DNA from 2 places in the Nitrococcus sp. genome. Region 1 is predicted to be linked to the other one. Evidence: predicted binding sites of a transcription regulator. Region 1 holds the regulator's gene; the other holds the start of a gene.
What was found. The regulator LexA, encoded in region 1, represses DNA repair genes until DNA is damaged. The targets are predictions, from matches to a motif close to TACTGTNNATATNNACAGTA.
Positions count from the first base shown of each region.

Region 2: a site for LexA is predicted at 4,610-4,629, ahead of AC52Q4_RS09075 (acyl-homoserine-lactone synthase). Genes of this name have one in related genera too.

Region 1 is NZ_JBXWZQ010000103.1:25,333-41,318, forward strand. It holds gene AC52Q4_RS07690 (peptide chain release factor 3) at 1-711, shown strand, start outside; gene AC52Q4_RS07695 (acetyltransferase) at 745-957, opposite strand; gene AC52Q4_RS07700 (nicotinamidase) at 966-1,634, opposite strand; gene mobB (molybdopterin-guanine dinucleotide biosynthesis protein B) at 1,986-2,528, opposite strand; gene AC52Q4_RS07710 (hypothetical protein) at 2,839-3,210, shown strand; gene AC52Q4_RS07715 (DUF1631 family protein) at 3,232-7,122, opposite strand; gene AC52Q4_RS07720 (S9 family peptidase) at 7,406-9,472, shown strand; gene AC52Q4_RS07725 (hypothetical protein) at 9,542-10,108, opposite strand; gene AC52Q4_RS07730 (Rdx family protein) at 10,335-10,619, opposite strand; gene AC52Q4_RS07735 (hypothetical protein) at 10,838-11,500, opposite strand; gene AC52Q4_RS07740 (Y-family DNA polymerase) at 11,497-12,261, opposite strand; gene imuA (translesion DNA synthesis-associated protein ImuA) at 12,342-13,067, opposite strand; gene lexA (transcriptional repressor LexA) at 13,078-13,677, opposite strand; partial or broken gene AC52Q4_RS07755 (error-prone DNA polymerase) at 13,735-15,986, shown strand, end outside.
Region 2 is NZ_JBXWZQ010000116.1:52,169-68,154, reverse strand. It holds gene AC52Q4_RS09090 (phosphoglycolate phosphatase) at 1-701, opposite strand, end outside; gene rpe (ribulose-phosphate 3-epimerase) at 698-1,372, opposite strand; gene AC52Q4_RS09080 (putative bifunctional diguanylate cyclase/phosphodiesterase) at 1,639-3,684, opposite strand; gene AC52Q4_RS09075 (acyl-homoserine-lactone synthase) at 3,918-4,538, opposite strand; gene AC52Q4_RS09070 (LuxR family transcriptional regulator) at 5,042-5,791, opposite strand; gene moaB (molybdenum cofactor biosynthesis protein B) at 6,047-6,574, opposite strand; gene AC52Q4_RS09060 (phosphoribosylaminoimidazolesuccinocarboxamide synthase) at 6,739-7,641, shown strand; gene pyk (pyruvate kinase) at 7,752-9,194, opposite strand; gene AC52Q4_RS09050 (phosphoglycerate kinase) at 9,492-10,667, opposite strand; gene gap (type I glyceraldehyde-3-phosphate dehydrogenase) at 10,772-11,782, opposite strand; gene tkt (transketolase) at 11,826-13,820, opposite strand; gene metK (methionine adenosyltransferase) at 14,449-15,609, shown strand; S-adenosyl-L-homocysteine riboswitch at 15,773-15,862, shown strand; gene ahcY (adenosylhomocysteinase) at 15,878-15,986, shown strand, end outside.

The sequences.
Region 1 (15,986 bases):
CCGGCTCTATCCGGATTCGTGTTCAAAATCCAAGCCAACATGGATCCGAATCATCGCGATCGTATCGCCTTTATGCGGGTGTGTTCGGGGGTATATCGCAAGGGCATGAAGCTGCGCCATCTGCGCAGCAACAAAGAGCTTCGGATCGCTAATGCCATCACTTTCATGGCTTCCGAACGGGGTCATGCGGAGGACGCGTACCCGGGCGATATCCTGGGGCTCTACAATCACGGCACCATTCAGGTCGGCGACACGCTCACCGAGGGCGAGGAGCTGAAATTCACCGGCATCCCGAATTTTGCACCCGAGCTCTTCCGTCTGGCGCGGCTACAGAATCCAATGCGCATGAAAGCTTTGCAGAAAGGGCTTGCCCAGCTCTGCGAGGAAGGGGCCTCTCAACTTTTCCGCCCCCTGACCGGCAACGAGCTCGTCGTCGGTGCCTTGGGGGTGTTGCAGTTCGACGTGGTGGCCTTCCGGCTCAAGCATGAATATGGGGTTGACTGCCGGTTCGAGTCTGCCAATGTCGTGACGGCACGCTGGGTGAGCTGTGATGATCCGAAACGCCTAGAGGCCTTCAAAGAGCGCAATCGGAACCATTTGGCATTGGATGTCTCCGGGGACCTGGCCTACCTTGCCCCCAGTCGTGTCAATCTCGACCTTACGGCCGAGCGCTGGCCGGAAATACATCTCTACGCGACGCGGGAACATTGACGCTGCTGGAGCGGAGCAAAGCCGAGCGACCGGTTAACGCCTCTCGGGCGAGTCGGCGTTCAGGACGCGGCTGACGAGTGAGGCTATATCGAGGCTGCGCAAGCGGTCCAGCGTGAAATCCCAGCGGCCCTCGACGCACAGCCCATGCATTCCACCTTGCTCGAAGGCCTCGCGCGCCTCGGCTATGCAGCGCTCGCGCACCGCTTCCGCGACACGGTGAAGGGTTCGCTCGTCAGCTTCGTTCATTGTCTGCCTCAGCGTGGCCAGTCGAGCTGTTCGCGCCTGATGATGCTGACTCCGTGCGCTTTCAGGCTCGCCTCGACCTGCGCGTTGGCATCGCTATCCACGGGCCGGGTGAGATCCCATAAGACGTAGGTGGTAAAGCCCGCAGCGACGGCATCCTCGGCGGTCCATTTGACGCAGAAATCTCGCGCCAGGCCGCCTATGAAAAGCTCGGTGATGCCTCGCTCCCGCAGGTACCCAGCGAGCCCCGTCGGCGGGCGCTCACCATCGGCATTCCAATTGTTGCGAAAACCGCTGTAGCTGTCGACCAACGGGTCTTCACCCTTGCGCACGATGGCCGCCACTCTGTCCCAGGGCAGATCCGGATGGAGGGCGGCGCCTGGGCTGCCCTGAAGGCAGTGATCGGGCCATAGCACCTGCTCATGGCCGTAGAGGTCGATCACATCGAATGGCTTCCGTTCCGGATAGCTGCTGGCAAAGGAGATGTGCCCTGGCGGATGCCAGTCCTGGGTCGCCACGCAATGACGGAAACGCCCGGAGTTCATGAGTTCTGCGAGTGGCGCGAGCAACGAGCGGCCCTCACGGGCGGGCAATGCTCCGCCTTCCATGAAATCCGGTTGCATATCGACAATGACCAGCGCGCTGCGCCCGGGCGCGATGGAAATCGGCGCATCGCTCATGGTCCCTCCGATGATTACGCGTGGCATTTCAATAGATATGCGGGCGTTCTTCGAAAAGACCAGGGGGCACGGCGCCTTGGCGGACTATGTCATCTGTTGATACAGACGAGCAAGGCGGGCAAACACCTCGGCGCGAGAGCGCAAAATTGACGATGCACGCGCAAGCGACGATTCGGCGGACGGTGACGGCTCATCCCAGTAAAACGAGACAGGTGCTCGAGCCGAGTCCGTCCGCGTTAGCTTGGTCGGGCAGCACAGATGCATTCGGCACGTCGCGTGGATAAGCCCGACAGCGGTTTCCTTTGTGGCATGCAAACCACCGGGCTAGGCGCGGGAGGCCCGACACGGCACTCAGGCGGCCGATTGTCGTCCCATCACGGCGCTGAGGATGAACTGCACGATCGGCTCGACATCGTTGAGATCGAATACCGGCAGCGTCTGCTCGGGGAGGTCTTCGATATCCGTAGCGATGGCCACGATGCAAGGGTCGTTCGGTGCCAGCGGTGCGCCCGGCTCTTCACGGCGGCGGCGCAGCTCGATTTTCGGTAATCTTTCGTGGCGGAAGCCCTCCACCAGGATCAAATCGATACTGTCCTGATCGAGATAGGAAATTTCCTCCTCGAGGCAAGGATCGTACTCGCTGGGGCGCTCGATGATCAGAGCCCGGCGACGTGCCGAGGTGACCAGAACCTGACCGGCGCCGGCATGGCGTATCTCGTAGCTGTCCTTGCCGGGTATGTCGATTTCGAAGCCGTGATGGGCGTGTTTGATAACGCCCGTGCGCACGCCGTGCGCGCACAGATGCGGTATGAGCCGTCTCAGCAAGGTGGTTTTGCCCGTGCCGCGCCACGCCGCGAAGCCCACGATGGGACGACGGACACCACGCGGCCACAACTCCTGGAAACCCGGCTGGGCATCACGATGTTCCTCGGCAGTCGACGCGGTTGCCAAATTGCTTACCTCCACGAAATCTTCTATTGTACGGCTCATCATGCAAATACCTCGGTGTGACCGATCGCCGCCGTGCACGCGGAATGGAGATCTCGCCTCAGATGGCCGGTAAAACCTTACCGCGTCTCTCGTTTTTGCTCAACCATGACTCATCGTGGCGCCCGCACCACGACTCGTTTCGCGCCCGAGCATCCCGGCCGAGCGCGGCACGAACGTGCTTGCAGCGGATCAACCGTTGGCTACGCTCCCGCATATGAACGATCATTTTCAGGATTTCATCCAGGACGGGCTGGCGCGTGGCATGCCTCAATGGCTGCTGCTCGTCTTTCTTTACGTGGAGCACCATGAAGGCAATGGGTACGGCAGGACGATGAGCCTGACGCCGCTGATGATGACCCATCAGCGCCTGTTGGAAGCGCTGACGTTCGATGCCCTCGTCGCCGAGGCCGATCACCTGGACGACCGCTGGGAGTTTCTACTGCTCAGTTGCATGGACGACGCGCCCGAGGCAGCAATCCGCGAGGAGCTGCGCGAGATTGCACGCAAGCTCGCGGCAGGAGACGACCTGTCAGATTTTCTGATCCTCGACCGACAGGAACACCCCATCGTTATTGAGTCTCCATAGGCTCGGACGGCGCTCGCGGCGCTAGGCTTGAGCGACGAGTTCCTCGATCGGGATCGGATGTCCGATGCCATACCCCTGAGCGAAGTCCAGGCCGATGTCCCTGAGCTGGAAGAGAATGGTGTCATTCTCCACATATTCCGCGATCGTGCGTTTGCCAAGGAAATGTCCCAGTTCATTGATGGACCGGACCATGGCATGGTCGGCTTCGTCCCGATCGATATCGCGCACGAACTGACCGTCGACTTTGAGGTAGTCCACCGGCAGATTCTTCAGGTAGGAATATGAGGACAGCCCCGAGCCGAAATCATCCAGTGAGAAGCGACAGCCGAGATCTTTGACTTCCCGGATCAAGTCCGCGGCACGGGCAAGATTCTGCACCGCGGCTGTCTCGGTCACCTCGAAGCAGAGCAATTCGCCCGAAACCCCGGTGCGGGCAAATTGGCTGCGAAGATAATTGGCAAGGTCGTTGTCATTCAGCGTCGGGCCGCAGAGATTGATGGTAAAGCCGTCCACCTCCGTCAACGCATCGCCATTTACGGCGCACCAATCCAGCACCTCACGAATCACCCAGCGGTCGACGGCGGTCATTCGCCCGAAACGCTCCGCCGCCGGGATGAACTCATTGGGGGGGATGAGATTGTCGGTTGGCCCGAGGATCGAGAGCAGGACCTCATAGAAGGGGCGCAGCGAGGTGTTGCTGATGGGCTGAATCCGCTGGGCGCGCAGCCGCAGCTTCCCCGACTCGAGCGCTTTGTCGACCTGAGCGGCGCGTGCCATGCTGCCGCGCAGCTGTTGGAGCTCGCGATCGTCCGGCGTCAGCATGTGCAGTTGGTTGCCACCGGCATGCTTGGCCGCGAGACAGGCCTCATCGGCGTCCTTGAGTAAGCCGTGGGGGCTGCGGCTCTCGAGCGTGAAAGGAACGACACCGACGCTGGTGGCAACCGTCAGACTCTCGCCATCGCGCACGAAGCGACGCTCATAGAGCGCGAGACGCAGCCGCTCGGCGAGCTCTCGCGCCTCGTCCGCGTTGCAGTGCTCGATCAATACCGCGAATTCGTCTCCGCCCATGCGCGCGACGCATCCCGCGCGCTCGGACACGACCTCCCGCAACTGCTCGGCAACCTGCTGCAGCAGCTCATCACCGCCCTCATGACCCAGCGTGCTGTTGATCACCTTGAAGCCGTCCAGGGCGAAGTAGAGCAGAGCGTGCCATTGGTTGCGCGCCTCCAGCCCGCTCGGCAGCTTTTCCAGCGACTTCTGCAAAGCCTTCCGGTTGAGGCAACCGGTCAGCGAGTCGTGGGTGGCGAACCGACGCAGCTCGTCGTGCAGATCCTGGAGCTTCTTCTGCCACTGGCGCTCGGTCAAGGGCATGTCCATATCCTCGGTGAGCCCGGCGGAGGTAACCTCCAGCAGTTGCGCTAGCTCTGCCAGGCGGATGTCCTTGGCCTTCGTCCCGCTGCGGTGGACAAAGACGAAGCGCGTGCGGTCTTCGTTGATCCACTGCAGGCGCAAGGGTTCGGGCGTGCCATCCTTACCGGCGAAGAATACCCAATCGCCAACGCTGAGCAGCTTGGTCTGGCCGAGCCAGTAGGGCTTGACACGGGCTGCAAGCGCCATTTCATCGGCATCGGAGCGTTTGGCTTTGACCAAGGGAAGCGGCCGGGGCGCGCGGCCTTGTTTCGTGACCGCGAGCAGGTATTCGCGGATCTCACCGACGATGGATTGCATCTCCGTGGTATAGCGGCCGAATGCAGTCAGCTGGTGCTCGATGTGATTGACGACCTTGTGCGGCTGGGGGATCGGCCGCGCCGTGGCCGTGGCGCTGCCGAGTCCGGCGATCAGCCGGTCCAGCACGGCAAGGCCGCGCCGCCATTGATCGTTGTCGACCCCGGCACGCAGATTCACCAGCACGAGCAGATTACGCCAGCCCTGGTCGATGAAATCGAGTAACAGCCTCGGGATCTCGCGCTCGGCGATACGTCTGTCGATCTCCCGGTTCGCCAACCGCTTTGCACGCTCCAGCTTCTGCGTTCCTTCACATTGCTGCAGTACTCGCTGCATGTTGACCGCGCGCGCGCCGAGGGGGCGCTCGATCAGAGTCGCAATCTCATCGGCAACCTCGCCGACGACCTCCGGCTGTTCCCGCGAATCGGTGAGCGCGCGCTGCAGCAAGGCCTCCAGATTGCGCTGCAGGCGCTCCTGCTCGCCCCCGCGCAAAACGGCGAGAGCCACGCCGCAGCGATCCAGCTGATTGAGCAAATGATGAATCGGTTGGGGGTCCTCACGCAAAAAACCCCCTTTCTCGAGCTGAGCGCGCAAGGCGAGAACAGCCAGACGCCCACTCCAGTCGCGCAGGAAGCGAGTGTTCAACGGGTCGTCGCGCAGGGTCCCAAACCAGTTGTCGAGTAGCTCGACGGTGCCGTGCGTTTCCGCGGAGAGCTGCTTTTCATCTCCGTCACCGCCATCGGCGCGCAGCCGCGCCATTACCTTTTCCATGAGGCTGGTATTTGCCTCGGCGGGCGAAGCCTGCTGAACGTTGGCATGCAGCTGATCGACAGCCGCCAGCACCTCGCTGGAGGCGAACGCCGGGACCTGTGGCGACCGCGGCGCTTGCGGCGCCGGAGCGGCCGTGGTTGCCTCCGTCGAGCCGGTAGGAGGTACACGGTTTAGCAGGCGATTGCGCGCCGCCAGGAGCTCGCGAGCGGCCGGCAGCGTTCGTGAAGGGCCGAGCGGTGCGGACGCGGTTTGCGGTCTCGAATAGGCAGGCGCCGCCGCCGTTGCCGACGATGGCGCCACCTCGGGGTCCGCTGAGCTCTCCTCGTCAGCCTGCTGCGACTCGGTTTCGGGATCGGATGGCGCTTGCCCAGGGCGCTGCGGCGTCGAGGGGCGGATTTCCGGTCGTTCGTTCTCGATGTCGGGCAGAATGCCGCGTTCGCGCAGACGGGCGTTCAGCTCCTCATAGAATCCTCCCAGGCGCATCATCACGGTCTGGCCGAATGTCTCATGAAGCGCGCGAGCGGGCTGGCGCTCGATTTTCGAGAGCTCCAGCACGGCGGGGAGAATTTCACAGACAACCGCGGGGGCGAGGGGATTGCTGAGCTCGTCCAGCCGGCGCCCGACGATGTAGGACAGGCGCCGGTTGAGCGCCGCCAGCGAAATCGTGAAGCGGGACTCGGCGCGGTTGATCGCATCGGAGCGGCTGAGCCAGTCCTCGAACTCGCGCTCGTCCACCAAAGCGAGCTCATCGACTACCTCCGGTGCCCGCTGCACGCTCCGGGTTGGCACTGGGTCGGTAAGCTCGGTCAATCGGCGCCGCACCTCGTCGGTGAATTGGCGGGGCAAGTTGGCTCGGATATCGCGCAGATAACGATAGCCACCGTAAAAGGCGTGCTGTTCTTCATTCGTGGCGCTGCGGCGTGCGCAATCGAAAAGGCGGTCGACGGCATGGTTGGTGAACTCTGCGAGCGCTTCAGTGAAAAACCCTTGTGCCTGTTCCCGACAAAGCTGCAAAGCCTCACGTGCAAGCCGACTCAAGGAGCGCTCACTCGCGGCTTGCTCATCCCCGCCTTGCGGCTGACCATCGGCGATGGCGTCAAAAGCGGACACCAGCTCCGTATGGGAGCGGCTGAAGGTCAGCCCGAGTCCGGTCGGGCTCTCGCGTACGATGCGGCCGCTGACCTCGATCTGCGTGCCGTCCAATGGATGCGTGAAGCGCACGATGACGCGATGGTCGCGTTGCAAGCGCTCGGCAGATGGCCAGTTTCTGCCGCCCGTGCCGTCCTGGGCGGTCAAGAACAGGCCCCCGGCACAGAAGTCACGTATGATGACCGGTTGGGCTGCGAAACCTTCACCGGAAACGGCGGCATCCCAATATACTGCGCGTCTTTGGTACTTGCGACGGTCCCTGTTCATCCACTTACCTCGGGCTTTCCCACCCTCAGCAGCTACGGCCGAGCCGCAGCACTCTCCTGGAAGTTCACTCTTGGATTGTTTCTTAGAAGCATATCGTAAGCAATGCCATTGATTTTGAAAAAGCGCTTGCGTCACGGACTGACGACTCGCTAGCCTGCGAAGTATCCTCAGCCCGATGTGGCGCGGCCTCTGTAGTCGAGGTTGCCGAAGGTGCCGATCGGTGTCCGCCCCGCCGAGTAAGCCAAGCGGCTGGGGCCCCTTGCGCAGGTCAACGCGGAGAACCGTGATCAGAAACGAAACGCCCCACGCGCCTCCGAAGCCTCCTCAGCGCAACACGGTCATCACCTCGCATGGCGAGTCGCGAAACGACGAATTCGCCTGGTTGCGCAATCGCGATGACCCGCAGGTCATCGCTTATCTGGAGGCGGAGAATCGCCATACCGACGCCGTGATGGACTCCACGGGGGAATTCCGGGAGCGGCTCTATGAGGAATTCGTAAGCCGTATTCGCGAAGATGACGAGTCGGTGCCGGTAAGGCTCGATGCCTACTGGTACTACACGCGGACCCGCGCCGGTTTCGAGTATCCGCTCCTGTGCCGCCGGCTCGGCCCGACGCCCTCGGATGCGGCTGAGCAGATCATCCTCGATCTCAACGAGCTAGCCGCGGAGCGGGATTATTTTGCCTTGGGGAGCGAGGAAGTCAGCCCCGATCATCGCTACCTCGCATACTCGGAGGATCTCGACGGCAGCGAGCGTTACGTGCTGCGGATTCGTGACCTCGCCACCGGCGAGACACTCGACGAGGCGATTCCGCAGACTTCCGGCTCGGTAGCCTGGCACAACGATAGCCGCACCTTGATTTATACGCTGCTCGACGAGACGCATCGTCCCTGGCGGGTCATGCGCCATCGCCTCGGGGAGCCTCAGGCCAATGATGCCGAGGTGCTGCGCGAAGCGGACGCGGCCTATTTCGTCAGCGTGGGCAACACGAAGGATCGACGTTATCTGCTGATCGAGCTGGCGAGCAACATCACGAGCGAGTCGCATTTGCTCGACGCGGATGATCCGAAGGCCATGCCCGTGTGTTTTCGGCAACGCGAGGACGGCGTCGAGTATGAACTCGAGCACCGCCACGGGGAATTCTTTGTCCTCACCAACCGATGCGCCGTCAATTTCAAGCTGCTGCGCGTGCCGGCGAATCGTTTTGCCGACGAATCAACTTGGCAGACGTTGGTCGATCACCGCGAGCAAATCATGCTCGAGGACGTCGAGGTGTTCGAGCGTCATCTGGCACTGATGACCCGCGAGGAAGGGGTGTGCCGGGTTTGGATCTGTGACTTGGAGACCGGTCACTGGCATGCGGTTGCCTTCGATGAGCCGCTCTACGTGGTGGACTTCGGCAATACCCCGATGTTCGACACCGAACGGCTGCGATTGCATTACGACTCGCTGGTCACGCCGCCACGCGTCTACGACTGCGATATGGCAAGTGGCGAGCTGCATTTGCTCAAACAACGTGAGATTCCGTGCGGCTACGAGCCGTCGCAGTATCGTAGCGAGCGCTTGTGGGCCAGCTCGGCCGATGGTGTGCGGGTGCCGGTCTCCGTCGTCCGCCACCGTGACACGCCGCTCGACGGGTCGGCCCCTTGCCTGCTCTACGGCTATGGCAGCTATGGAATCTGCAGCGAGCCGAGCTTTTCGAGCAGCCGCATCAGCCTGTTGGAGCGTGGCTTCATTTGCGCGATTGCCCACGTGCGAGGCGGGGGCGAGCTTGGCGAGCAGTGGAAGAACACCGGCAAGCTCCTGCAAAAGCCAAACAGCTTCGCCGATTTCATTGCCTGCGCGCAGGTGCTTATCGACGCGCGATATACCCGCGCCGCGCGGCTCGCGGTGATGGGGGGAAGCGCCGGAGGGCTGCTCATCGGGGCGGTCGTCAACCGTCGCCCGGATTTGTTTCGCGCCGCTGTCGCCGAGGTGCCGTTCGTCGATGTGCTCAATACGATGGAAGATGCTTCCCTGCCGCTCACGGTGATCGAATTCGACGAGTGGGGCGACCCCGCGCAACGGTGTTACTACGAAACCATCCGCGATTATTCACCGTACGAGAATGTGCGCGCGCAGCGTTATCCGGATATGCTTGTCATCGCTGGCTGGAACGATCCGCGCGTTCAATACTGGGAGCCAGCCAAGTGGGTTGCGCGATTGCGCGATCGTGCCACCGGCGGCCTGCTTCTGCTCAAGACGGACATGGAGGTGGGCCACAGCGGGACCCACGGGCGCTATCAGGCGCTCAAGGAAGTGGCTTTCGTCTATTCCTTCCTGTTGCTGCGTCTCGGGGTCAGCGGCTAGGGCTGGCGCGGGCCGCCAGCCCCCGTCACGCGCCTCCGGCCGCGCCGCGCTCGTCGGGGCGCGGGCACATTAGTTGGACGAGGCCGCGCTCTCCTGGGAGCCCGATTTGCCGGTGCCGCCGCGTGTCTTGCCGGCAGCGCTCTGGGCCACGGTTTGCTGAGCGGATTGTGTTGCAGTGCTCAGCTCCTCGCCCACCTGCCGTTGGGTCTCGAAGAACTCATCGGTGAGCTGCTGCCAGGCGGTGAAAAGCTGCTGCGGCGTCTGCATGGATTCAGCCAGATTGCCGAGGCGCGCGATGTCGATCCGGTCAGCGTTGTCGAACCATACCTGCCATAGCCGCGACCGCGTGTTGATGCCAGCCTCCATAAGGGCCGCCGAAATGCGTGACACCTCGCCGCTAAGCCCCTCACGCGGGCTATGGTCCCGGATTTCGTCCACCCAGCGATGCTCGAGTTGCAATGTTTCCTCGATTGCGCGGCGAAACCCATTGATCTGGTTGTGATAAGTGTCGTCCAGCGTGGAAGAGCCCTGAAACATGCGCGGCGGGCCTTCGAGCCAAGCTTTCCAGAGCTCGGTATTCAGGCTGGCCAGTTGACTGAATAGATCCGTGCTGCTCGTTGCTCTCGCATTACTCATGGCGACCTCCGACTGTCGATTGAGGGCTTGGAATGATAACGGCGGGCAAAAGCCTAACCCGCTTCGCATCTCTGCATCGGTACCACACAGCATGGCTCCAGCGGATAGGGAACTCAAGCGATTGACTTAAATATAATATTTTTATTTTTTGGTGCGTCAGTTGGCATATTAATATGCGCTCGCGGTCACAAACTGCACCAAGCGCAAGGCGCGAAAACACCTCGGTTCAGGGAACACCTTTCCGGTCGGCATGGCCAAGGCCTTTGCCGGGTGCGATCCGGTCGCGGACGAGTTGCTTGAGCTCAGCAATTTCCGGGAATCGTCCCGCCTCCTTTCGTGACCAAATGCGCACTTCGTTTACGTATACTTCGAAAACGCCACCGGTGGCGGGTTGCAGAGCCAGCTCCGTGATTTCCTGCTCGAAGGTGGTCAACAGTTCCTGGGCCATCCAACTCGAGCGGAGCAGCCAGCGGCATTGGGTGCAATAGCGGATTTCGATTCGATTCGCCATGGTTTCAATCGGGCACCGGGCGGTGCCCGCATTCGCTTGGTTGAATTGCCGCAATCCCTTGTGAAGGCAAGGATAGCAGGACTGGCAGCGCCCGGCGTATGCATCGTTATTCGCTGGCTTGCTCCGCTTCATCCGGCCAATTTCGTGCTGGCGCTCGGCGCATCCGAAGCAAAGCGGCGGCGTGTGTTGAGCGCGGGCGAGGGCATGCCCAAGGCCGTTCAGGCAAAAATACCCTGCAGATACCAAGTGCGCCGTCCGGCGCGTTCGCGGAAAATCCACACCCGCTCGCCGGCGGCGTTGCGAGCCACATAATAGTCCCGGGCACAATCCCCGCCATCCCACCAGCCGGATTCGATGCGCTCCGGGCCATGTTGTAGCACCAGCGGCCCGTGCCAGAGCGGCCGCCCGTTTTGGGCGCTCAGCGGCAGGGGGCGATGCAATAGCCACAAAGGCCGCTCCGCCATGGCAGTGCCCTGGCTTTCCCGGCCCGGCAGCACGTATTGCCATGCCCGCTCCGGGCGATGTGCCGCACAGACCCGCAGCCCCCGTACGGCACGTTCTCCGAGGCGGGCCGTGAGCCGTTCGACCAGCGTGTTGCATTCATCGCTCTGGCCACGATCCTCGCTCAGCAAATCTCGGGGGGATGCAGCCAAGTGCTCGATGGAGCGGGCGGCAAGCGCAAAACGGATTACCGGTGCGGGCAGGGAGAGTCGCTCAAGCCGTTGCCGGGTGAGTTCCAGCAAGTGAGCGGGATCGCGGCTGCAGCCGACCAGCCCAACGGAAATAGAGGTGTTGGTGCCGCCACGGTGATACAGGTAAAACTCAAGGCCCCGAGTGCCCGATTCGATGCCTCTAAGATAGCCGCAGAGCTCTAGGATCAAGCGCTCGAGCCCATAGAGCAGTTGGCCGCGGTGATGGACCTCCTCCGGGAGCTCCAGCTCGCTGTGAAAGCGGGGGGGGCGTGCCAGCTCCGGCGTGGCTCGGGAAGCCGGCCGAGTGCCTGATCGAGCTGGCGTAGCAGCGCGGGGCCGAACCGGCGGGCAAGGGCGTCGCGGGGCAGGGCAAGGCAGTCCCCGAGGGTATGGATGCCGAGGTTTTCCAATGCCTCGTATGTCTTGCCGCCCAATGCCAGCGCTTGCGTTGATAACCCGCGAAGCGCCTCTTCAAGCCGATTCGCCGTGATGACCGATTGCTTGTAGTTGGCGCGCGCCAGCAGCCAGGCGGCCGTGGGCGTGGGAGCGATGGCGGTTGCGTGGCAATAGCCAAGCGCTTCGAGCCCTGCTTTCAATTGGCTATGTAACGGTTCGAGTCCGTTGAAATAGCGTAGGCTGCCCCCGATCTCCAGCAGCAACGATCGGGGCGGTTGCAGACTGATCTTGGGCGTGAACTGCAGCGACCACCCCGCGAGCCGCTCCAGGGCTCGTGTCTCGGCACGGCGGCTGCGTTCCCGTCGCTGGAGCCGGGGGAGCACGGCGAGCGTGGCCGGCAGCCGCATTCCCACTTGTACACCGCCCCGGGCCGCGGGGGAATTAACGGCCAGAATGCACCCTTTCTCCACGACGGCGGTGGGTTTTTCTCCCCTGCCGCCCCGCTGAAAGCTCTCCAAGGGCAATTGAGGCAGATCGATGCAGAGCCAGAGCATGGTGCGGCGTCGGATCCCGTTCCTAGCGGCTCGGCCGGCAGGGTGATGGTCGCCAATGGATCTTCCCAGTGCTGGCGTGCCTATCGTTTTGAGAATGAGCTACGCGGAGGCGCGGTTGCGGGGCGGAGCGCGAGGTCGGTGACGGCCGGCCCGGTGCGCGGCGCCGGGTTCTGGCCCGGGGGGCCGTCAAGGGAGAGGTTCACGAGCAGTTCCTGCCCGGCGCGGGCGCCCCGGCACTTGAGCAGCTTGATCAAGGCACGGCCTTCGTGTTGTTTGAGGCCGAGCCGCAGCGCGGCGGGGGAGGGACGGGTGCTGCTGGCCTGTGGACGAAAGAGCAGGCCCAGGCTGCGGCCGACGCCAGCGGCGAGCTGCAGGCGGCGCAGGCTCCTGGCATCCGCCCGGCGCGGCCAGGCCAGCACGGCGGCGCAGGTACCCGAGCGCAGCACTTGTTCCACCGTCCAAAGAGCGTCGGTGGCGGTGCCGGGGTGAATCAGCAGCAGCCGGGAGAGATCCACGCCGTGACCGGACAGAGCCGGGGCATAGGGGAGATAGGGCGGGGCGATCAAAGCGAGCCATTGCCCCCTCCGGCTGAGCCGGGCAAGCGCCGGCATAAACAGACTCAGCTCGCCGATGCCGGCCTGGTCGTGCAGAACCTCGGTCAGCGCGCCGAGCGGCCAGCCACTGCCGGGCAGCGCTGCATCCAGCGCCGGAAAACCGGAGGTTACATGCTCCAGCCCCGTCTGCCGTTGCCGTTCCCCGGCCCGCCAGAGGCCAGGCCGATTAAGCAGATCGTCCAGGTTATCCATTGGGCACTCCCTACAGCGCCGGGCGAATGACGCCCACCCCCCGGCCCTCGATGACGAGCGGCTCGCGCCGCAGGTCCACCTCGATGGGTTGAAACGCCGGATTTTCCGGCAGCAGCCGAACCCGAGCTCCACGGCGCTCAAAACGCTTTACCGTGACTTCGTCGTGCAGCCGAGCCACGACAATCTGGCCGTCCCGTGCCTCGAAGGTGCGGTGCACCGCGAGCAGGTCGCCTTCCAGGATGCCCGCATCACGCATGCTCATGCCGCGCACCCGCAGCAGATAGTCGGCCCGCGGCGAGAACAGCTGCGCCGCCACGAGGCAGTGCTGCTCGATGTGCTCCTCGGCCAATAGAGGGCTGCCCGCGGCTACGCGGCCTATCACGGGCAGGCCCGCCTCCTCGCCAAGCAGGTGAATGCCCCGGGAGGTGCCGGGCCGGATTTCAATGACGCCCTTGCGGGCCAGTGCCCGCAGATGCTGCTCCGCCGCGTTGGGCGAGCGGAATCCCAACGCCCGCGCGATTTCGGTACGGGTCGGTGGATAGCCGGTCTGGGCGATGAATTGCCGGATCAGCGCCAGGATCTCCTGCTGTCGGGGGGTCAGCGTTCGCATGACCGTTCTCTCCAATACTGATAATTTATACAGTACCATCGAGACGGTCGGATCGCCATGCCGAATATCTCAGCGCCGCCCTATGCCGAGCTGCATTGCCTGACCAACTTCAGCTTTCTGCGCGGGGCCTCGCATCCCGAAGAGCTGATTATCCGTGCCGCCGAGCTGGGCTATGAGGCCCTCGCCATTACTGATGAGTGCTCGGTGGCCGGGCTCGTGCGCGCGCACATGGCGGCCAAAGAGACTCGGCTGAGGTTGCTGATCGGTACCGAGCTGCGCTTGGCCGATGGGCCGAGGCTGGTTCTGATTGCCCCGAACCGGCGCGCGTACGCGCAGATGTGTGCCCTGATCAGCTTGGGCCGCTCACTGGCCCCGAAAGGGCGTTATCGGCTAACCAAGGACAATCTGGACGAGGCAGTGCCGGGCTGTCTCGCCATCCTGCTCATCGGGGAGTCGAGCACGGATCGGGAGGCTCTTTGGTTCGCCGATCGCTTCGGCGACCGGGGCTGGATCGGCGTCAATCAACTGCTGGATGGCTTCGATGCCGGGCGCCTCGAGCGCAGCGCCAGGCTCGCCCGGTACGCCGGTCTGCCGCGGCTGGCTTGCGGCGACGTGCACATGCACCGTCGCGGCCGCCGCGCCTTGCAAGATACCCTCACCGCCATCCGGCTTCGCAAGCCGCTGGCGGAGATCGGTCGGGGCGTATACAGCAATGGCGAGCGTCACCTGCGCTCCCGCCTCGCCCTGGCCCGGCTGTACCCCCGGCGTTACTCGCCGAGACGGTGCGCCTCGCCGAGCGCTGCACTTTCTCGCTGGACGAGCTGCGCTACGAATATCCCGAGGAGCTGGTGCCCGAGGGCTACACTCCCAGTGCCTGGCTGCGCCATCTCACGCAGGCAGGCGCGAAACGCCGCTGGCCGGCGGGGGTTTCCGAGCCGGTGCGCCGTCAGCTCGAGCACGAGCTCGCGCTGATCGCCGAGCTGCGCTACGAGCCTTACTTTCTCACCGTACACGATGTGGTGCGCTATGCCCGTGAGCGGAACATCCTCTGCCAGGGGCGCGGCAGCGCCGCCAATTCGGCGGTGTGCTACTGCCTTGGTATCACCGAGGTGGATCCCGCGCGTTCCTCGTTGCTCTTCGAGCGCTTTATCTCCCGGGAGCGCGACGAGGCCCCGGATATCGACGTGGACTTCGAGCACGAGCGCCGCGAGGAGGTCATCCAGTACGTCTACCGCAAATACGGTCGTTCCCGGGCGGCGCTCGCGGCCACGGTGATCACTTACCGCCCCCGCAGCGCCCTGCGCGACGCCGGCCGGGCGCTCGGGTTGGCCGAGGACCAGCTGGGGCGGCTCGCCGGCGCCGTGCAGCGCTGGGAGGGCGGGGGCCTTGATGAGGAGCGGCTGCGCGAGGCGGGCTTCGACCCCGGCAATCCGCTGCTTCGCCGGGTGCTGCGCATGGCCCGGCAGCTGCTCGGCTTTCCGCGTCATCTCTCCCAACACGTCGGCGGCTTGGTGATTTCCCGCGGGCCGCTCGCGGAGCTGGTGCCCACCGAGAATGCCACCATGGTGGGGCGCACCGTTGTCCAATGGGACAAGGACGATTTGGAGTCCTTGGGCTTGTTGAAAGTGGACTGCCTGGCGCTTGGCATGCTCACTGCCATCCACAAGAGCTTTGATCTGCTGGAACGCCATCGCGGCCGCCGGCTGAGCTTGGCGAGCGTGCCGGCCGAGGTGCCGGCCGTCTACGAGATGATCTCGCGCGCCGATACGGTGGGTGTGTTTCAGGTGGAGAGCAGAGCCCAGATGGCCATGCTGCCGCGCCTGCGACCGCAAAACTTCTACGATCTTGTCATCGAAATCTCTCTCGTCCGCCCCGGCCCTATTCAGGGCGATATGGTGCACCCGTACCTGCGCCGCCGGGAGGGACTGGAGGCGGTCGATTATCCGAGCCCCGAGGTCGAGCGCGTGCTGGCGCGCACTCTGGGAGTGCCCATTTTCCAGGAGCAAGTCATGCAACTGGCCGTGGCGGCCGCCGGATTCAGCCCCGGCGAGGCGGACCGGCTGCGCCGGTCCATGGCCGCCTGGCGCCGCCGGGGCGGGCTCGGTCACTTCCGTGAACGGCTGCTGCGCGGCATGCGTGAGCGTGGCTATAGAAAGAATTTCGCCGAGCGTATCTTTGCGCAGATCCGGGGCTTCGGCGAATACGGCTTTCCGGAATCCCATGCCGCGAGCTTCGCGTTGCTGGTCTACGTCTCCGCCTGGCTCAAATGTTTCGAGCCCGCCGCTTTCACTTGCGCGTTGCTCAACAGT
Region 2 (15,986 bases), on a different contig from region 1:
ACTGCTGCATTTGCCTGTGTATTGCCTTCGAGCAATGCCGGAAGCTCGCTTAGCGATTGAATCATGACATCGGGGGCGGTCAAAAAGGTCTCGTCGCCATGGTTATAGCCGTACGGAACTCCAACGAAGCCCAGACCTGCCCGCCGCGCCGCTTCGACATCGGTCATCGAGTCACCGACCATAATCGCGTTTTGCGTCTCACCGCCGCATATTTCCACGGCCCGTAGCAATGGCTCCGCGGCAGGCTTCTTCTCGGTTACCGCATCTCCGCTTACGACCGTGCGAAACGCCTTTCTCAGGCCGAGCGACTCCAGGAGTGGCTCGGTGAACCGGGCGGGCTTATTGGTTACCACCCCCAGACGCAGACCACGCTCCACCAGCTCATCGAGGGCAGCGACGACCCCGGGGTAGGGCAAGGTGCGATCGCTGAGATGATCGGCGTAGTAATCCAGGAACAGCCCCAGGCCGCGTTCGAAAAGCTCCCGTTCCCTGCCGGTAGCTGCCTCGAGCGCACGTTTGACGAGGTGATTCACGCCGTGGCCGATCCAGGTCCGCACCCGCGCTTCACCCGCCGGTGCAAGGCCCAGGGACTCGAGCATGTGATCCACGCCAGCCGCCAAGTCGGGAGCGGTATCCACCAGCGTGCCGTCGAGATCGAACAACACGACATGAATGCCAGAGAACATGCCTTTATTATTCAAGCGGCCACCGTTTCCAATTCGGCACGCATATTGCTAATCACCTGTTGATAGTCGTCCGCTCCGAAGATCGCGGAACCGGCGACGAAAGTATCCGCACCCGCCTCGGCCGCGGCACGGATGTTGTCGGTCTTGATCCCACCATCGACCTCCAGCCGAATCGGGCGGTTGCTCGCGTCGATCAGCGAACGTGCCTCGCGCAGCTTCTCGAGAGCGGCGGGAATAAACGTCTGTCCGCCAAAACCGGGGTTCACCGACATAATCAGCACCATGTCCACCTTGTCGATGACATAGCGCAAGTAATCCAACGGTGTCGCGGGATTGAACACCAAACCTGCACGACAGCCGTTGTCGCGAATGAGTTGCAGGGTGCGGTCGATGTGTTCGCTGGCCTCCGGGTGGAAAGTGATCCAACTTGCACCGGCCTTGGCAAAAGCCGGCACGATTTCGTCGACAGGCTTAATCATGAGGTGGACATCGATGTCCGCGGTGATGCCATCCTCCCGCAACGCCTTGCAGACCACCGGGCCGATCGTAAGGTTGGGGACATAGTGATTGTCCATTACATCGAAGTGCACCATATCCGCGCCCGCATCCAGCACACGCCGAACCTCGTCACCCAAACGTGCGAAATTGGCCGAGAGGATGGACGGTGCCACCTTAAAATCCCGCATAGCGTATCACCCCGATACTCGCTGCTCCCTGAGGGTAGAGTACTCTAACCTAATCGCGGTCAATTTTCAGCCGGCAGACGAAGTGCGCCCGGCACAAAGACCCGCCACGAGAGCCAACCCTGAAGCGGCCGGCGCCCGCCTGCAACCGAACCAATGCTTGCTATGGGGAAATCGGGGAATTACGGGGGTCGCGGCGCAGTGAATGAGGCGCCGCGTGGTGTGACAGACGGTCGCGTTGCCGGCCGGAGCGCGCAGCCGAATGGCGCCTATCCTAAACGGCCTGACCAGCGAACGCGCGCCTCGGCGGCTGGCACCGGCGGTGCGAAAAAGAAACCCTGGACCACGATCCCCGGCCACTGGCGCAGAAAACGCGCCTGACTCTCGCTCTCGACCCCCTCGGCTACCACGCCGAGACCGAGGCTTTGCGCCATGGCGATGATCGCGCCTGCAATGGCCCTGTCGTCGCTGCCACCCGATACATCCGCGATGAAGCTACGGTCGATCTTGAGCGCCGATACCGGGAAGCGCTTCAAATAAGCCAGTGATGAGTAACCCGTACCGAAATCATCCACCGCGATGGCGACGCCGAGCTGCTTGAGCGCCGCCAGACTGGCATGCACCGACGCCGTGTGATCCATGAGCAGGGTCTCGGTCAACTCGAGCTCCAACGCCGATGCGGGTAGGCCGCTTGCCGCGAGCACCCGTTCGACTGACCGCGCGAAACCCGAATGGCGGATCTGCTCGGCGGAAACATTCACGGCCAGACGAAGCGGTCGACCGAGATCCCGCGACAAAGTGACCAAGAAGCGGCAAGCCTCGTGCAGGATCCACTCCCCCACCGGCACGATCAGCTTGGTCTCCTCCAGCATCGGGATGAACTCGCCCGGCGTGATCAGTCCTCGTTGCGGATGCCGCCAGCGCAACAGCGCCTCGAGCCCGACGACTTTATGACCCCGGACCTCGACCAACGGCTGATAGTAGACAATGAATTCCTGGCGCTCCAGCGCGTGACGCAGCTCGGCCTCCAGCCGCAGGCGGTCCGAGACGCCGCATTCAAATGCGGCCGTGTAGAAACAAAAATTGTTGCGCCCCTGGGACTTGCCGCGATACATCGCGATCTCGGCCTTGCGCAACAAATCGGCGGGCTCGTCATCGACCCGATCGTATACGGCGAAACCCGAGCTGGCGGTTACGAACAACTCATGTTCAGCAATGAAAAACGGCTGGGAAATGGCGTTCAGGATACTTCGCGCCAAGATTCTAATTTCATTGGCACTCTGATTGCCTTCGATCAACAATGCGAATTCGTCGCCACTGAGACGGGCTAGCGTGTTCTCGTCGCCTACCTGGCGCTTGATGCGCCGCGCGATCTCGCGCAGTACGTCATCGCCGGCGCGATGCCCAAGGGTTTCATTGAAGTCCTTGAACCGATCAATATCGATATACCCCAGCGCAAGGCTACTCTCGCCGCGCGCGCAACGCGCTGCAGCCACCCTGAGCCGGTCGGTGAAAAGCGCCCGATTAGGCAATCCTGTCACCGCGTCAAAATTGATCAAGTGCCGCAATCGCGCTTCGCGTTGTTGCTCTTCGGTAGAATCGTGAACCTGCAATAGCGCCATGGGTTCGGGGAAATCTTCGAGAGGAATTACGCTTACGACCACCGAGAAACCGCCGCCATCCCCGCCCGCGCCCCATAACGCGAGCTGCTCCTGACAACCCAGGCGAAGCGCATCGCAGAGCAGACCGGTCACCGTACGTGCGTCCGTGCTGATATCCGGTATGGGCATGCTGAGCAGTTGTTCCACGCTATGGCCGAGCGCGTTGCCGCGCGACTGGCGAAAGAGGTTTTCGCCGCTGCGATTGATGAATCGCACCACCCCTTTGCCGTCCACCAACAGCAAAGCTTCCGTGGCCGCCTCGACCATGCTTTGGAACCACTCCGAGGCGAACCATGGGTCGGTGGGGGGCGGCTCCGGGCTGATACCGGATGCGACCTGCAGCCTAATCACTGGCCGCTCGCCGCCGATTACCTCCAAATTCGCCCGGGTCGGTATGATTTGCCCGTGGCGGCTCAGCCAGCACAGCACCAGGCTCTCGATGCAGGGCATGCGCTCGCGCTGCAACAGATGCTTGAGCACATCCTGCAGGCGAGCTCGAAAATCGGGTTGCAGCAGTTCGACGACCGCCCGGCCGTCGATGTCCTCGCAGCGGTAGCCAAGCAGCGCGGCGAGATCCGTATTGCTTCGCGTGAGACGCCCGTCCGCGTCGATAAAGGCAGCGGGCCCAGGGAAGCCGCAGTCGTCACTCGGCAACGGGCTTTCGCTGGCAACGCCAGGCCGCACTATGGAATGAAACGCTTCTGGCCTGATGCGTGGCACTCGGGCAGCCATTGATCGTCACCCTTCTCGTAGCCTCAATCGCTTGCGTGCTGTTCTTCTATATATCGATGCATCGTCGAAGTAACGACGCCACTGCCATGCCTCGGCGCTTCTAACCAACGGGCGCGCTTGCGCCCAACAACCGTAGCAATCGCCTAGCCGCGCGACTACGCCGCCCCCTCGAGTACGGATTCGTAGGGCAACGGGTGCAGCACCTGATGCAACTCAGCGCTAATCGGGACTCGACACGCAACCGAGAGCACCTCGCCAAGCTGAGTCGGCGCACCGTCACCGAACCGCACCAACGGGAAGCGCAAACTGCGCAGCATCCGTTCGACCGCCACGCTGGTGACAAATACGAGCTCGCGAATCCCTTGGGAGCAAGAAAAGCCATAGCAAGCACGCAAAAGCTCAAACAAGTCCTGGGAGCATGTCAGCTGCCCCCCTGCGTGGCGGTGAGCCGGCTCGACGGCAAACCGCGAAAGCTCCCATACATCGCCGGCACAAGGTGCCGGCTCGCCCCGCAGCATCTCGGCGAAAACATCCCGCAGCATGTAGGGACCACTGGTCGGCAGCAATCGGAATGTCCCGATGATCGACCCGCGATGAAAATAAGCGGTATATACGGGATCAAGGGCATCATAGGCATCCACTTCCAGAGCATGGCGGCTGGGAACCTGCCACCCTAGACGTTCCTTGAACACCCGATGGCGAAACCGGTATAGCGCTCGCAGTGACTCAGGAGAGAAGACGCAATCGGACGGTCTCCCGATGAGCATTTCCTGCATCTAAATCCCCGTTCCATGCCGACTGTTTTATGCCGCTAACATCCAGTAAACGGAAACGACAACGGCCTCATAACTGTAAGTTATTACAGGTTTGCAGCCGTTTGCTTTCATCCGAACGCGTGAGTCGAATCGATTCTGAAGACCTTGCCCGGTTGACGGGGTGCACCAAGTCAGCTCTACTCATCCGTCGCCACACCGCCCACCTCTGATTCTTCCAGAAAAAATAATAACTTGTATAACGATCAAAATTTTTATTTGGATCGTGTCTCGAAATACTCTCGCAAGTACGCACCGATTCAACGGAAAAGCAAATCGCTCACTTTCTTGAAACGACGAAGATCAGTCGAACCGAATATCGGGGATTTCCCTTTTTCATAGCCCGAAATTTCTATTCAGGTTTCTATGGGTGTCCAGACGCGTAATCGGACGCGAATTCCCACCGCGTGATCCCGGAGCGAACTCATGGGAAGTCATCTCGGGAGCGGCTGCCTGAGGGGTGGCTTCTAGCCGAGTTGAAGGGATATGAGGCCCTGAGAAATCGCAAGCGCCACGGCCTGTTGACGGCTGGAAGCATTGAGCCGCCGCGCTGCATTCTGCAGATGAAAAATCGCCGTACGTTCACTGATTCCAAGTATGCGCGCGATCTCCCAGGAGGTCTTACCTTCGGCCGCCCAAAGCAGACACTCACGCTCACGCGCGGTAAGTTCCGGCGGGTTGAACGGCAACGCGCCCTGAGTGACCAATCGCCCCGCCGCTTCATGAACGTAGGCGGAGAGCAGATATAAATCCGAAATCGCGCTCTCGATTTCCGGGCGCGTCTGCTGCGGGGTACGCTCGCTGGAAAAGCTGAGCACGCCCACTTCGCCTCGGCCGCCGCGAATCGATAGACTGGCACCACTGGCGAGTCCGAACTCGCGCGCCTCGTGCATCACCCGAAACGGTTTCTCGTCCCTCTGCGGATCGAGTTGCAAATCCTGCCAAATCAGCGGCCTGATACTACGCATGCAATGACGCACGGCGGGATCCACCGCAAGATAGCCGTTTTTTTCATAATGACTGCGCCAGGCATTAGGTTGTCCGCTGATCACTAGAACAAAGGGCTTGACCAGAGACGTCGGGAAACTGGTACCGTAAATAAAATGATCGAAGCCATAGGCTTCTCCGATCGCCGAGCAGAGTTGGTGAATCCCCTCCACGTCTTCCGTACGCAGGCTCTTGTCGATTAACTCGTTGAATTGGGTACGGCTCCCCATAACCACCCCCAAAATACCAAATGCAGATAATTATCGTTCTAAGGCCGTGGCTTCGATTCACACGATAAACTTATAGTGTTGTTCCTGTCCAACGGCAACTTTCGCGAAGACATGCCGGAAATACCGGGCCGGCAACCGGTAGACTACCGGGACACAACCCGTCCACCTAGCGTCCGTGGTTCACCAAATAGCCCCCTGCCCCAACCGCTTTTGCTTTCTCCTCACAATGCCACGCGGTGGGCTCATCGATTCAGCCTATTCCTGATCCACTAGCACCAGCTCGGCCAGGTTGCAAGGACGATGGCGCGCATCGAGCTGTTCGCGCAGAATGCGCTTCCACGCCGTTCGGCATGCCCCGGTAGAGCCCGGCAGACAGACGATGAGCGTGCGATTCGCAAAACCGGCCAAGGCTCTCGATTGCAGGGTAGAGGTACCGATCTCCTCCAAAGAGAATTGGCGAAACAATTCGCCGAAACCTGGGAGCTCTTGGTCGAGGAGCACGCTCACAGCCTCGGGCGTGCGATCTCGAGGCGCGAAACCGGTGCCGCCCGTGCAGAGCACCACCTGCACCCCCGAATCGGCGATCCAAGCCGATACGGTAGCGCGAATTTCATAAACGTCATCGCGCACGATTCGCCGCTGCGCGAGCTCATGGCCCGACTCCACAATGCCCTGGCAAAGCGCCTCGCCCGAACGGTCCTCAGCCTGCCCGCGCGTATCGGATATCGTGAGCACCGCGATGCGCAGCGCACGAAAATCTGCTCCAGCTCTATGCACCTTCAGCCCCCTTAGTCCAAAATGGTATGAGCGTGTTGAGCCCGCCACACGGTGCCGATGAAGGAACCCGTAGCACGCATCGACACGGGCCTAATTTTCAACGCCGCCACTCGGATATAATACGCGAGCACGGCGTCAAGCACCGAGGTTCATCCCAACCAGTACCCTTCATGCCAACTGCGCCCGATATCTTGTTCGAATCTCAACTCACCGGCTTGCCGCTGCTGCAGCGCGGCAAGGTGCGCGACATCTATGGAATTGACGATTCACGTCTGCTCATTGTCACCACCGATCGCCTTTCGGCTTTCGATGTCGTCCTCGCGGATCCGATACCCGGCAAGGGGAAGGTACTCACGGCGCTATCACGTTTTTGGTTCGAGCGAACCCGCTCTGCCATCGGTAACCATCTATTGGAAGACTCCTTAGCATCGGTACTGACCAACACCAGCGAAATACGCCAGGTGCAATCCCGTGCGATGGTGGTACGTCGTCTACAGCCCCTGCCAATCGAAGCCGTAGCTCGCGGTTATCTCGTCGGCTCGGCCTGGAAGGATTACCAACGGAGCGGGCGGGTCTGCGGAATACCCTTGCCGGGGGGTCTGCGGCAGGCGGATCAGCTTCCTGAGCCCATCTTTACTCCCGCCACGAAAGCGCCCGCAGGTGACCATGATCAGAACATCGACTTCGCACAAACGGCGAACTTGCTCGGCGACGATACCGCCGAGCAAGTCCGCGCTCTGACCCTGCAAATCTACCAGGAGGCCGCCGCCAACGCGCGCCGGCGCGGTATTATCATCGCCGATACCAAGTTTGAGTTCGGGCGCGACGCCCAGGGCCAGCTGCTGCTTATCGACGAGATTCTCACGCCGGATTCCTCGCGCTTTTGGCCCGCGGATCACTACCGTGCAGGAAGTTCGCCGCCGAGCTTCGACAAGCAATTCGTGCGTGATTACCTCGACTCGGTGGGCTGGAATCATTCGGCCCCTGCACCGCGCCTGCCGGCGCGCATCATTGCGCAAACCGCCGAGAAATATCGGGAAGCGTATCGGCGATTGACGGGGTCGATCGGATAGCGGCCGCCGGGGGTATCCATCCTCACTCCCGCCACGCTGCCTTCACCCCAGCCAACCCACCCGAGTGAATCGGCGAGACGATTAGGAGATCATTGCCACCGCAGATAGGGCTATTCTGATATGAAATCGCCGACCCGCACGATTTTCATCGTATTGGTCCCGCCCTGAACACCCGCCAGATCCCCCTTCGTGATCAGCACCAGGTCACCTTCACAAATGGCGCCCGCTTTGAGCAACTCCTCGACCGCGCCCCGATTCGCGGCGGCATGGTCACGGCCTGCCGGGTCGAAATTGATCGGGTGCACCCCGCGATACAGCGTCACTTTGGTGCGGGTGCGCGGTTGCTCGGAAAGTGCGTAGATCGGGATGTCCGTGTTGATGCGCGACATCCACATGGCCGTGGCGCCGGATTCCGTCATGGCAGCGATCGCCCGAACACTGAGCTGGTTCGCCGCGGCGATCGCCGTTTTCGCAATGGTCTCGTCAATGCGTGTGTAATGCGGCTCCGGTCCCGAGCGTGGCGGATGCGTCTCCTCGGCATAGCGTTCGGCACCGACGCACACGCGGGCCATGGCAGCAACGGCTTTGGCCGGATAGCGCCCGACTGCGGATTCCTCTGAGAGCATGACCGCATCGGTTCCATCCAAAACGGCATTGGCGACATCCAACACCTCGGCGCGGGTCGGCACCGGATGATCCACCATGGATTGCATCATCTGCGTCGCGGTAATCACCACGCAATCGCGCTCCCGAGCGAGCCGCATAATGCGCTTCTGCACTCCCGGCAGCTCGGCGTCGCCGATTTCCACGGCCAAATCGCCCCGCGCGATCATAACCGCATCCGCCGCTTCCATGACCTCGGACAAATTGTCCACCGCCTCACGGCGCTCGATCTTGGCCACGATCGCGGCGTCGCCGCCCGCGGCGCGCAACAGATCACGCGCCTCCTCGATATCGTCGGCCCCCTTGGGAAAGGAAACCGCCAGATAATCCGCCTGAAGCTCCGCGGCAAGCCGGATATCCAACCGATCCTTATCCGTCAGTGCGCATACCGATAGCCCGCCCCCGAGGCGATTGATGCCCTTGTGCGCCGATAATCGGCCACCGATTTCAACCGTGGTGAAAATGCGGCTGCCTTCCACCCGATCGACGCTCAGGCGGATGAGCCCGTCATTGAGCAGCAGCACGTCCCCGGGACCGACATCCCGAGGTAGGTCCGCATAACCGACTCCCACGCCGCTTTGCATTCCCGCATCCTCCGCCAGGGAAGGATCCAGAAAAAACCCCTGCCCCTCCAGCAGATCCACCGTACCGTCGCGGAAACTTTCGATGCGTATCTTGGGGCCTTGTAGGTCACAGAGCAGGCCAACCACACGGTTGTGGTGTTGAGCAGCACGACGAAGCATAACGGAACGCTGTCGATGCTCATCGTGATTACCGTGGGAGAGATTCAGGCGGACGACATCAACGCCCGCACGCAGCACGCCGTTCAAGGCGGTTTCACGATCGGTTGCAGGCCCTAAGGTTGCGACAATCTTTGTCTGACGGACCATAGCCTACCTTTTTCACTTGCGGGGGCCGGCGCCGGCAAAAAAACGTACACGGACTCTCTCCGGTACGGGATCCGGTGAGTTGCGTTTATAATCGCAGTCGGTGGCGGACGTACGCCAGCGCTCACAAAGGGATCTCCGGAGATCGGATGCAAGCGAGGGCCTTTTAGCAATCGCTCGCCGAACCGTGACCTACAAAACCATACTACACGCCAGCGGCAAAACCCGCTGACATCTCCGGTGGGGACAGGGCGCAGACAATAAGCCGGCCCCCGCTACCTACCCGATCCCGCAAGGGAATCAGCCGGCACGCGCCTCGAGAGCGGCAACGGCTGGCAGCTTCTTTCCTTCCAGGAATTCCAGGAACGCGCCGCCGCCGGTAGAAATATACGAAATTCCCTCGTCAACGCCATATTTGGCGATCGCGGCCAAAGTGTCTCCACCACCGGCTACCGAAAATGCGTTGCTGGCAGCGATGGCATCAGCCAAGGCCTTCGTACCGCGCCCGAAATGCTCGAATTCGAATACACCCACCGGTCCGTTCCAGACGATCGTACGCGCTTCTTTGAGTGCCTGCACATAACGGCCGGCCGTCCGCGGCCCAACATCCAGTATGAGATCATCCTCGGCCACCTGATCGAGGGTTTTGATGACCGCCTCGGCTGTCTCATCGAAGACCTTGGCACAGGCGACGTCTTCGGGAATCGGAATTTCACCGCCTTTGGCGGTGGCAGCCGCCATGAGCCGTTTGGCGGCGTCCACCAGATCAGGCTCGTACAGTGACTTGCCCACCGGATGGCCGGCGGCCGCGATGAAGGTGTTGGCGATACCACCGCCGACGATGAGCGCATCGACCACATCGACCAACGACTCGAGCACGGTCAACTTGGTGGATACCTTGGATCCACCCACGATGGCGATCACGGGCCGGGTAGGCTGCTCAAACGCCTTACCCAGAGCATCCAGTTCAGCGACTAGCAACGGTCCCGCGCAAGCCTGCGGAGCAAATCGGGCCACGCCGTGGGTGGAAGCCTGGGCACGATGCGCGGTACCAAAGGCATCCATCACATAGACATCGCACAACGCGGCCATCCGCTTCGCCAACGCCTCCTCATCGGCAAGCTCGCCCTTATTGAACCGAACGTTTTCACACAGAACGACCTCGCCGGCGGCAGGCTCCACACCCTCGAGCCAGTCTCGCACCAAGCGCACCGGCCGTTCGAGCAACTCGGAGAGGCGCTCAGCGACCGGAGCAAGGGAGTAGCGCTCGTCGAATCGGCCCTCCTCGGGACGACCGAAATGGCTCATGAGCATGACTTTCGCGGAACCGGCAAGCGCGTGGCGAATGGTGGGCATGCAGGCGCGAATGCGCGTATCGTCGACCACCACCCCGTCTTTCACCGGCACATTGAGATCCTCCCGGATCAGCACCCGTTTGCCGGCCAGATCCAAATCGGTCATGCATAACAGGCCCATAAGCCTTGCTCTCCTCCTCGCCAATTCGATACCCGAAGGTAGGCGCAGACGCGCTCTCGGCGCGTCTGCGATCGATGCGACACTGTGATGACGGCCTGCCGCTGTTACTTCGCCTTCATCAGGCTGAGCGCAACATCCAGCATCCGGTTGGAGAATCCCCACTCGTTGTCGTACCAAGAGCAGACCTTGACCAGCCGGTCACCGATGACCTTGGTAAGCGTCGCCTCGAAAATCGAGGAATGCGGATCGTGGTTGAAATCGATCGATACGAGCGGAGCGTCATTGTAAGCCAGCACGCCTTGCAGAGGACCCTGCGCGGCTTGTTTGAGCGCACTGTTGATCTCTTCGACCGACGTGTCGCGACGCGCGGTGAACGTCAAATCGACGAGCGAGACATTGATGGTCGGAACGCGCACGGCGAATCCGTCGAGTTTGCCGTTGAGATCGGGCAGCACCAAGCCGACGGCTGCTGCAGCCCCGGTCTGGGTCGGAATCTGCGACATCACGGCGCTGCGGGCGCGGCGTAGATCCTTATGATAGACGTCGTTCAAGACCTGATCGTTGGTAAAGGAGTGGATCGTGGTCATCAGACCGTGCTCCACCCCGACGGCGCTGTGTAGCACCTTAACCAGCGGAGCCAGACAGTTCGTCGTGCACGAAGCACAGGAGATCACGGTGTGGCTGGAAGCCAAGGTCTCTTCATTGACGCCATAAACAACGGTGGCATCGACACCTTTGGCCGGCGCCGAAATCACCACTTTTTTGGCGCCTCCTTCCAGGTGCGCCGCGGCCTTCTCTTTGTTGGTGAACAACCCCGTGCACTCGAGCACCACGTCGACACCGAGGTCCCCCCAAGGCAGCTTGCTCGGATCGCGCTCGGATAGCACGCGAATGGAATCACCATTGACGACCAGATTGTTTTCGCTCACCTCTACGGTGCCCGGAAACTTGCCGTGCGCCGAGTCATAGCGCGTCAAATGCGCATTCGTCTCGGCATCGCCAAGATCATTGATTGCAGCAACTTGAATCTCGTCGGTGCGGCCCGACTCGTAGAGGGCACGCAGAATGTTGCGGCCAATACGGCCGTAACCGTTGATACCAACCTTTATGGCCATGGTTTTCTCCCAGCTAACTAGATGATCGGTTTGCGTTGAAGGCTCAGAGCAGGGTCTTGACCGTCTCGACCACGTTGTCCGCAGTCAGACCGAACTGGCGATACACATCCGGCCCCGGAGCCGACTCGCCGAAGGTGGACAATCCGAGGATCCGGCCTTGCGGGCCGACGAAGCGCAGCCAGGGATCGGGCACCGCCGCCTCGATGGCGAGTCGCGCCGTTACGGCAGGCGGCAACACCGACTCCTGGTACGCGGCCTCTTGCGCGAGGAATGTATCGATCGAGGGCATGGAAACCACGCGCACGCGATACCCGTCGCCAGCCAGGCGTTCCTCGGCGTCCACGGCAAGCGCGACCTCAGAGCCGGTCGCTATAATGATTGCCTGTGGCTCGGCACTGCCCTCGCGGAGCACGTAGCCTCCCCGGCGGATCCGCGCGAGCTGCTCGGCGCTGCGAAGTTGGTGGGGCAGGTTCTGTCGCGACAAACTCAGACAGGTAGGCCCGGTGCCGCGCTCCAGCGCCGCTTGCCAGGCCACCACCGTCTCCGCGACGTCACACGGCCGCCACAGACTGTTGTTCGGGATCAGGCGCAGGGTGGCCAAATGCTCGACCGGCTGATGCGTTGGCCCGTCTTCCCCCAAGCCGATGGAATCGTGCGTGTAGACGAAAATGCTGCGAATCTTCATCAGAGCCGCCATGCGCACGGCATTGCGCGCATAGTCGGAGAATACCAAAAAGGTGCCGGCATAGGGCGCAAAACCGCCATGCAATGCAATGCCGTTGACAATCGCCGACATGCCGAATTCACGCACGCCGTAGTAGATGTAGTTGCCATCGCCGTCCTCGCGACTTACGGCAGTGCAGTCATCCCACCAGGTGTTATTGGATTCGGTGAGATCAGCGGAGCCGCCAAGGAGTTCGGGTAAATAAGGCCCGAATCCGTTCAATGCCATCTGCGAGGCTTTCCGCGTGGCCACCGTTCGCTTCTGCTCGTCGGCTTGCTCCAGCAACTCCCTCGCCAGTGACTGCCATGATGCCGGCAACTCCCCCAGGATGCGCCGCTCGAAGGTCCGCGCGAGTTCCGGATGGGCTTCGCGATAGTGGGCGAAAGCGTCATTCCACTCTTTCTCCCAACTCGCGCCGCGCTTGCGCGCCTCCCAGCCCGTATAGATCGCCTCGGGGATATGAAACGGCGGGTGCGGCCAGTCAAGAAACTCCCGCGTCGCGCGTATCTCCTCATCGCCCAGCGGGGCACCGTGCACCCCATGGCTGCCGCAGACATTCGGCGCGCCGAAGCCGATGATGGTCTTGGCACAGATGAGGGTGGGTTGTTGGGTAACGGCGCGCGCCCCTTCCAAGGCCGCCTTCACGGCCTCCGCGTCGTGGCCGTCGACCTCCGGGATCACGTGCCAGCCGTATGCCTCGAAGCGACGCGGTGTGTCGTCAGTGAACCAGCCCGCCACCTTACCGTCGATGGAGATGCCATTATCGTCGTAGATGGCGATGAGCTTACCGAGCCCCAAGGTGCCGGCAATCGAGCAGGCCTCATGGGATATCCCTTCCATCAGGCAGCCATCGCCGAGAAAAACATACGTGTAGTGATCGACGATCGTATGCCCCGGCCGGTTGAATTGAGCCGCCAGCACCTTCTCGGCAATCGCCATGCCCACGGCATTGGCCAAACCCTGCCCGAGCGGACCGGTGGTCGTCTCCACTCCAAGGGTGTACCCGTACTCGGGGTGACCCGGCGTTTTGGAATGCAGCTGCCGAAACTGCTGCAGGTCGCTGATTGTCAGACCGTATCCGCTCAAATGCAGGAGCGAATACAGCAGCATCGAGCCGTGTCCGTTGGACAGGACGAAACGGTCCCGATTGAACCAGTGCGGATTGCCGGGATTATGGCGCAGGAAGTCGTTCCAGAGCACCTCGGCGATATCGGCCATGCCCATCGGGGCACCCGGATGGCCCGATTTGGCACGTTGCACAGCATCCATGCTCAGGGCACGGACGGCGTTGGCAAGTTCGCGGCGCGATGGCATTATTTGCTCCCGATCCAATTTTCGGCTCCGTCAGGGGCCGCGAAGGCGCCACCGGTATGGCAGCAGGTGATGTCATGAGCAGGCATGGCCGGTATGGCCCGCAGTTGGCAGCGCATAATTCTCGCCGAGATGCCGGAATCAGGCAAGATGGCAATTCCGTGAGCCCAGCGCCCGACTTGAAATTACCGCCGAACTAGTAGAGCCTTCACCTACTCGCTCGTGGCCGCACGGTTAAATCCCGTGTGTGCGCACAATACATTACAATGACACCCACGCATTGGGGCTGCCCGGTCCTTTTTTGTTGGGCCGCTTGCCAACGAACGAAACAAACGATCGTTTGCAATCGGTCACGGAAGGAGGTTCCAGCAATGCATGCAGTACGGCTCGGCTGCCAAGAGTGAAAGGGCCTTGCACCGTCGCAAGGGGTTCACCTGATCGAATTGTCGAGACGTAGCTAGCGAACGGGTTCAATCGGAGCAGGAGCGGGCTGCTTCGCCCGTGTCGATGCTCACGCGTAGCTATCTCCTTCCTTTAGCAATACCGGTTGGAAATACCTGGCTTGAGTCGGTTCCTGGCCAGCGGGCGGGGTCCCCATGCTCGATCGGCCTATGCGAAGAGAGTCGAGATAATGATCAATCAGTATCTGTTTACATCCGAGTCCGTATCGGCGGGCCACCCGGACAAGGTGGCGGATCAGATCTCCGACGCCGTCCTGGACGCCATTCTCGCCCAAGATCAACAGGCACGCGTCGCCTGTGAGGCCCTGGTGAAGACCGGCATGGTCATCATCGCCGGCGAAATCACCACCAGCGCCTGGGTGGACCTCGAGGAGCTGACCCGGCGCACGGTCAGAGACATCGGTTATGACCATGGCGACATGGGCTTTGATGGCGATGCCTGTGCCGTGCTCAATGCCATCGGCAAGCAGTCACCGGATATCGCCCAAGGCGTCAATCGCCAGCACCCCGAAGAGCAAGGTGCCGGCGACCAGGGCCTTATGTTCGGTTATGCCTCCAATGAAACGGACGTCCTGATGCCCGCTCCGATCACCTATGCGCACCGACTGGTCAAACGCCAATCCGACGTGCGCCAGAGCGGGCGGCTGCCGTGGCTGCGCCCGGACGCCAAAAGTCAGATCACCTTCCGTTACGAGAACAATCGGCCGGTCGGGATAGAGGCCGTGGTACTCTCCACTCAGCATGCCCCGGATATCAAAGAGTCCGACGTGCATGAGGCGGTGATAGAAGAGATCATAAAGCCGGTTCTTCCCAGCGAATGGGTGGACCGCCACACCAAGTACCTCATCAATCCGACGGGCAAGTTCGTCATCGGCGGGCCGGTAGGAGATTGCGGTCTGACCGGGCGCAAGATCATCGTCGATACTTACGGCGGCATGGCGCGTCACGGTGGCGGCGCCTTTTCCGGCAAGGATCCCTCCAAGGTGGATCGCTCTGCGGCCTACGCCTGTCGTTACGTCGCCAAGAACCTCGTTGCAGCCGGCTTGGCCGAGCGCTGCGAGATTCAGGTCTCCTATGCCATCGGCGTTGCCGAACCCACCTCGATCAGTATCGAGACCTTCGGCACGGGCCGGTTGGCCGAGGGCCGACTGGTGGAACTCGTGCGCGAGTTTTTCGATCTGCGGCCCTACGCAATTCTGAAAATGCTCGATCTGGTCCGGCCGATTTACCAGCAAACCGCCGCGTACGGTCACTTCGGCCGCGAGGAAGAGAACTTCACCTGGGAGAAAACGGACAAGGCCGAGGCGCTGCGCGTGGCCTCCGGATTGTGATCGACGGACCAATACTTGCGGGCGGCCGGGGCAAAAACGCCACAGACGCAGGGTGGTCTCCCGGCCACCACGGCCGCCGGCAGGAATTTTTCGAATCCGAACGACTCAGCACAAGCTGAAGCACGTCAGATTTTCCTACGTCCGTCTACGACGAATAGCCGTGGTCGCCGAGGAGCGCTGCAACAGGACATCTCATGGGATCCTGCCAGGCTCGGCGAGCAGCGGAATCTTAAACCAACGGCGCTCGGTTCAGGTATGGAGAAACGCCATGAACGCAGTCGTGGAAAGCACCCGAACCGATCATCACGTTGCAGACCTCTCACTCGCCGATTGGGGCCGCAAGGAAATCGCCATTGCCGAGACGGAAATGCCCGGCC